Regions from separate parts of the Halomonas sp. TG39a genome, predicted to be linked through region 2. Evidence: predicted binding sites of a transcription regulator. Region 2 holds the regulator's gene; the other holds the start of a gene.

Region 1 (3,410 bases), 1.4 Mb from region 2:
AGTACCAGTTCGGTGCGTGCCTTAATATCCTCAGCTGACCAAGTGGTGCCATGGCGCGTCATGGGGAACGTTAGGGTAGCATCACTGATAAAGTCGACGCTAAACCCTAAATCCGACGCCACGCGTGCGGTGGTTTCGCAGCATTGCTCGGTACGAATACCGCTAATCGCCAGCCGTTCAATGTCTCGCTCCCGTAACCAGCTTTCTAGTGAGGTATCGCTGAACGCGTTATGCGCACGTTTATGGAAGGTCACCGCCACTTCATCGTTAAAGTCATCGAGCGGACGAATAAGGCCATTATCAGGGTCGAAAGCCCCTTGGCTGCCAGGTTCTTCATGCAGAACGCGCACAACCGGTATAGCGTTGGCCTGGGCTGCATTTAGCACTGCACGCTGCTTGGGGCACCACGCCTGAGCCAGTGATTCTACCCAGTAATCGCGGGCGGGAAAGGAGGCTTGAACATCAATTAATAACAATGCGGTTTTAGGCTGGGCCATGGCTAATCTCATCGTGGTGAAGTGAGGCTACAGATTAGCTGTTACGCATTCAGCCAACGATGCGTTGACCGGTCACAAAGGGGACAATTTCGGCCATGTATGGCCAACGTTTTCTGACGGACAGCACGGGAGATGGTGATTTTCAGGGGCAAGCAGGGTTTATTTCTTCACACAGACAAAAATAGAGTTTCCTGAGGCGTTATCCCAGGGGATGATCTTTTCATAGTTGTGCTCAAACACATGAACCTCAAAGTGAGGCGCTAAGAGTGCGCTTAACTCTGCAAAGCTGACGGCTACCATGGGGTGTTCGTCGTTCCATAGCAGTGTTCCTTCAGCGTTGGCTTTTTCAATGCTGAGTCTAAGCGACTGCTTTTCGCCTTGGCCGCTGTAGTGCCATCCGGAGCGGAAGGTGAATAAATCGTTTGCTTGTTTGGCGCTGTGCTTAACAGATAAAGCGTTATCGATTTTGTCTTTATCGACGGCGTTAAAACAGAAAATGCCATCAGACTTGAGTGCACGATAAACACTGGATATACACGCTTTGAGCTTTTCAATGCCATCGCTGTAGTGGATTGAGTATAAAAAACAGGTGATTAAGTCTTGAGGTTCGTTGGCTTTGAAGTCGCTCATGTCTTGCAACGTGAAGAGCGCTTCTGGGCAGCGTGTGGCGGCGATATCCAGCATGGGTTGGTTGATATCCAACCCGCTGCTGGCGTATCCAAGATCAATGAAATGGCGCACGTGTGGGCCGGTGCCACAGGCTAAATCTAGGTGTGTCGTACCGCCGTTACCGAAAATCTGATGCAGCCTGCGAATGGCGTGACTTTGCGCTTGATAGTCGATATCTACGCACATCAAATCGTAGTAGCCAGAAAGGTCGGTATAGAGGACGTTGACGGGCATGGTGACCTAAATAGTGGCAACTGAAAGATTGTGGGTGGCGCATAGTAAACGAGCGGGTAGGGTTTGAGAAGCAGAGCCATAGCTAGGAGCGTTGGTGTTCATCAAATACCTTCTGGGACCCTAAAGAAATCCTGACGTTTACCGATATATAGCAAAGGCCATGAAGATTTCTCTGGTCGTTGTTAAATGCCAAGAGACCCTGCTATGCCCAAAAACCTGATCTTTATCTTTGCCACCTTGTTTCTCTCGCTATCCTCCCAAGCTCATGCAAACAGCAGTGATGCAGAGGCGGCGGCGTTGGCGTGGCTAGAAGCCATCGATAGCGGTCAGTATGAGCAGGCATGGGAAACTTCGTCTTCATTACTAAAAAAGCCGCTTTCACCGCACATGTTAGAACGGACGATTGGTGCAGCGCGCCGTGACTTTGGTGCGGTTCAATCCCGTCGGCAAGTAAGCGTCGTTCGCGAAACCTCTATGCCAGGGGCTCCAAGAGATGACTACGCGGTTTTGACGTTCCAAACAAGTTTTGAAAACAGGCCGCAGATTACGGAAACCATCACCCCTCACTTGGAAGAGGGGACGTGGAAAGTGAGTGGTTATTACTTGAACTAACCGATTCCTCAAAATATTTCGACCACCTCTGGCCTTCAAAATCGCTAACTTGGTTCAGGCTCTTTTTACCCACGAAGCTTGCCTTCACGTTGTTCATGACGAAGCTCAAAGTGGCTGCTACGTTGAGTAGATAGCCTTGTGTATGTTGCTATGGATAAGCTTCAGATTCAGAGGGGAATGTTCAGGCGTTGAATGCGAGGAGTGGGTATGCAAACCCTTTCTCTCAAACCGCACTGGCTCTGGTTGATAGTTGCCGGTTTGCTAATGGCTACCATGTCGTTGACCTGGCAGGCCATGGCGCAGTCCTCTTCTTCCAGCGCGCTGGTGCTCAATATCGAAGGCGCGATCGGCCCGGCGACCAAGGATTACTTCGAGCGCGGCTTGGATAAAGCCCGCGAGCAGGGCAGCGAAGTGGTGATCGTCGAGCTCGATACCCCCGGCGGACTGGTCGACACTACCCGCGACATGATTCGCGAGATGCTCAACGCTGATGTCCCCGTCGTCATGTACGTATCCCCCAGCGGTGCGCGCGCGGCAAGCGCGGGCACCTATCTGCTTTACGGCAGCCATGTGGCCGCCATGGCCCCCTCGACGCATCTCGGTTCGGCCACGCCCATTCAGATGGGCGGCGGGCTGCCCGGCAGCAATGAAGGCGACGATGACAGCGCGGCTGACGAGTCGGAAGGCGAGGGTAGCGCCATGGAACGCAAGGTGATGGAAGACGCGGTGAGCTTTATCCGCAGCCTGGCGGAACGCCATGATCGCAATGCCGATTGGGCAGAAGACGCGGTGCGTGATGCCGTCAACCTCACCGCCAGCGAGGCGCTGGAGCAGAACGTCATCGAAGTGGTGGCGCGCGATCTCACCGATCTACTTGAACAGATCGACGGCATCAGCGTGGTTATGCAAAGCGGTGATGCCACCCTCGAGACCGCCGACCTCACTATCGAGCGCTTCGATCCGGATTGGCGCACCCAGGTGCTGTCGCTGATTACCAACCCCAACATCGCCTTCTTTTTGATGATCATCGGCTTCTACGGGCTGGTTTTCGAGCTTGCCAGTCCCGGTAGCTTGTTTCCCGGCACCATTGGCGTGATTTGCCTGTTGCTCGCCCTGTTTGCATTTCAGGTGCTGCCGATCAACTACGCTGGTCTGGCGCTGATTGTCGTCGGGCTTGCCTTGATGGTGGGCGAGGCTCTGATGCCCAGCTTTGGTGTGCTGGGGCTCGGCGGCATTATTGCTTTTGTACTCGGGTCGATCATGCTCATGGATGCCGAGTACATGGCGATTTCATTACCGCTGATTGGCGGCGTGGCGCTGGTATCCGGCGGCCTGATGCTGTGGACGTTGACGCGCTTTGCCACGCTGCGCCGTCGCCCGGCGCATACCGGTATCGAG
Region 2 (3,410 bases):
CATCTCGATGTTGCCGATGATGAGGAGGCGCAGACGCTGCGCGGCGATCTGCTCAACCTACTAGGCGCCAGCCGTCGCCGCCGCGATACCGGTATGCTTGATGCGCTGGTCTACGCCTTTATGGCGCGGGATGCGATTCGTCAAATGGGCAGTGTGAGTCGAGAGGGTGTGGCGTGAGCGAACAAGATCAAGCCTCGGGACTGCGCAAGTGGGCAAACCTGCAGCGCCAACAGCAGCAGGCTGAGGGGGCGGTTGATGTTGCGGCGGCAGAACCTGTGGCCGAACACGTTTCACCCCTATCAACGCCGACGCGAGCGGCGCTGGAAGAGCCCAGGACGGTGGCGCCGCCCAGGCCCAAAATTCCGCTTATAGTAGTTGGGCTGCCCGGTCGCGGCGTAGTTCAGGTGAGTAAGGTCAAAGCACGTCTGGGGCAGTGGTCAACGCTAGGTCGAAACTGGGCCGGTGAGCCTGATGACTGGGATATTCGCATCGTCATGGCGGAAACGTCTGAGCTTGCGCAACTGAGCGACCAATACAGCCGCTGGGCGCTGTGGATTAGTAGCGATGCCGATGCGTTTGCGACCATGTTCCGTACGTTGCGCCAGTTGCATGAGGGTGGTGGGCCGCGTCGTTTGCTGGCACTCCATGAGCCGCACTTGCCGCGCCAGGGGCTACTCGATAACTTGCGTGAGGCTGCTGATTACTACTTAAATATGGAGTTACTGGTACTTGCACGATGAGCGCACTCTGCCAAGGAGACCAAGCATGCTAAGCTGGCCGTTAACAGGGCGGCTGCCGTTGATCGCGGCGCTGCTGACAGGGTGTCTATGGGCAGGTTTAACGGGGAGCGCCCAGGCAGCGCCCGGTAGCTGGAGCACTCAGATACCGGGACTGATGGTGGCGATGAGTGATCGGGCAAGCAGTAGTCAGGCGGCCACCCCACCCGACGTCGCCAGCCTGCAGTCAGGCCAGCTTGGGCGTATACAGTGGCAGTTTCACTACCCCCCCAGTGCGCACTTAAACGCTTGGCTGTGCCATCCTGAGCAGTGCGTTGCGTTAACGGGTATGCGGGGTTCTACTACCGCGCTAGCGGGACGAGACGCCGATGCGCCGTTGCATTTTCGCTTCGCCTTACGTCCAGGTCAGCGGCCTGTTCGGGTGCAGGGATTGCAAATGATTGTGAATTATCAGTGAAGGCTGGATAGCCGCGAGGCGAGAATATGTACACAGCACAGGGCAGAATTAAACAAAATGAGCTGTTGACTCAATACATGCCATTAGTGCGACGTCAGGCCTTGACGCTACAGGTTCGATTGCCAGCGAGTATTGAGCTCGACGACCTTATTCAAGCCGGGATGGTGGGGCTGCTGGAAGCGCTGGGGCGCTTCGACGCTACCCAGGGAGCCACCTTCGCGACCTTTGCCAGTCAACGTATTCGCGGTGCGATGATGGACGAGTTGCGCACCCGCGACTGGCTGCCGCGCAGCGTACGCCGCTCAGCGCGGGCGGTTGACCGCGCCGTTCGCCAATTAGAGCAGCAGCTCGGGCGAGCGCCGGAAGAGCACGAAATTGCTCACCACCTAGAGATGCCGCTGAGCGACTATCAGCAGCTCCTTAACGACACCAACAGCGGCCAGCTATTGCCGTTTGAAGAGCTAGTCGCCGATGGCGGCGAGCCTATCAGTCATGAACTGGGCAATTCACCGTTCGAGCAGTTGCTGGATGGACAGCAGCGGCAAACGCTGATTGATGCGATTGAAGCGCTGCCAGAGCGTGAAAAGTTGCTTATGGCGCTGTACTACCAAGAAGAACTCAACCTCAAGGAAGTAGGGGCTGTGTTGGGCGTAACGGAGTCACGCGTTTCTCAACTACACAGCCAGGCCGTAAGTCGTTTACGCGCTCGCTTACACGACTCGGCATAACACCTCTTTTTACTCACTTGTGACCGGCAAGGAGCCGTGGATGAATCCTTCGACGCTGATAGGCATATTTGCCAGCATACTGCTGTTGGTGAGCGTGCTGTTTTTAACCGCAGAGTCCCCTGAAAGCTTTATCAATTTTCCGGGTCTGGCCATCGTGGTGACCGGTACCCTGGCGGCGACCTTTATCAGCTATCCGCTGAAAGAGGTGCTGCGTGTCGTACGGCTGGTGGGCTTGGTATTTCGGCGCGAAAATACCTATATGCGTGACGATATCCGCGAATTGGTCGATATGTCACGGCTGTGGTTTAAAGGCGATGTGCGCGCGGTCGAGCGCGAGTTGGAGCATACCCGCAATCCGTTTCTGCGCACCGGGATCCAACTGGTGATCGCCAACACCAAAGAGGACGAAATTTTTGACATGTTGCGCTGGCGCATCGCCCGCCTTAAAGCGCGTGAGCATGCCGAGGCACAAATATTTCGCACCATGGCCACCTATGCGCCTGCGTTTGGCATGATCGGTACCCTGGTAGGGCTGGTCAATATGCTGGAAGTCATGGATGCAGGCGACTTGCAGGTGATTGGGCCGCGCATGGCGGTGGCCCTGCTGACTACCTTCTATGGCATTTTACTCGCCAACTTAGTGTTTAAACCGATTGCGGTGAAGTTAGAGCGCCGCACCGAAGAGCGACTGATTACCATGAACATGGTGCTGGAAGGTATTTCGCTGATTACCAAGCGTCGCCTGCCGTCGTTTATCGAAGAGACACTCAACTCCTTTGTGGCTAACTACCACGATGAAATTCGTGATAACAGCGTCAAACCCAGGCCTGACTCGTCGGTGAGTTCGGCGGCCAAGGGGTAGGCCCGATGCTAGACCGCGATACACGCCACGCGCTGGAAATGACGCCGTCGCCAGGCGATGGTGAAGAGGGCTGGTTAACCAGCTATCTGGATGTATTGACGCTGCTGATCACGCTCTTTGTACTGCTGCTTTCACTGACGCCGCCGGGCGGCGGTGAAGCGGCTGATACTGCTTTCATGCGTTCGGCCAGCGCGGTATCATCATTGCCGCTGGCGTCTCTAGCCACCGGGATTCAGCCCCGCCACGCTGGGGTGCAGCCGCAGTTTGACGGGCTTGATATTCCTGGAGTCAGCGTTTCGCAAGGCCGCGAAGGGGTGACGCTGCGGATTGATACCAGCCTGCTATTCCCCAGCGGCCAAGCGGTACTAACCCCCCAAGGGCGAGGCGTGGTTGAAAGCCTTATCGGTGTGCTGACGAATTTTGATGGCCAGATATCGGTGGAGGGGCATACCGACAGCGTGCCGATTTCAACGGCTCGCTTCCCCTCGAACTGGGAGCTTTCATCAGCGCGGGCAATCGCCGTGGTGAGGCACTTAGAGCGCCAAGGGTTCAATATTTCACGTATGCGGGCCGTCGGATATGCCGATACCCAACCCATGGAACCGAACGCAACCGCGGATGGGCGA

Evidence for each region. The regulator FliA, encoded in region 2, starts transcription of late flagellar genes. The targets are predictions, from matches to a motif close to CTAAAGTTNNNNNNNNNNCNGCCGATA.
Region 1: a site for FliA is predicted at 1,521-1,547, ahead of U738_RS10390 (DUF4019 domain-containing protein). Genes of this name have one in related genera too.

What each region holds. Positions count from the first base shown of each region.
Region 1 covers NZ_JQLV01000001.1:2,320,180-2,323,589, reverse strand. The annotation lists gene U738_RS10400 (isochorismatase family protein) at 1-497, opposite strand, end outside; gene U738_RS10395 (class I SAM-dependent DNA methyltransferase) at 657-1,400, opposite strand; gene U738_RS10390 (DUF4019 domain-containing protein) at 1,605-2,012, shown strand; gene U738_RS10385 (NfeD family protein) at 2,220-3,410, shown strand, end outside.
Region 2 covers NZ_JQLV01000001.1:3,722,431-3,725,840, forward strand. The annotation lists gene flhF (flagellar biosynthesis protein FlhF) at 1-177, shown strand, start outside; gene U738_RS16760 (hypothetical protein) at 174-740, shown strand; gene U738_RS16765 (flagellar protein FlhE) at 766-1,194, shown strand; gene U738_RS16770 (RNA polymerase sigma factor FliA) at 1,221-1,922, shown strand; gene U738_RS16775 (motility protein A) at 1,963-2,784, shown strand; gene U738_RS16780 (OmpA/MotB family protein) at 2,790-3,410, shown strand, end outside.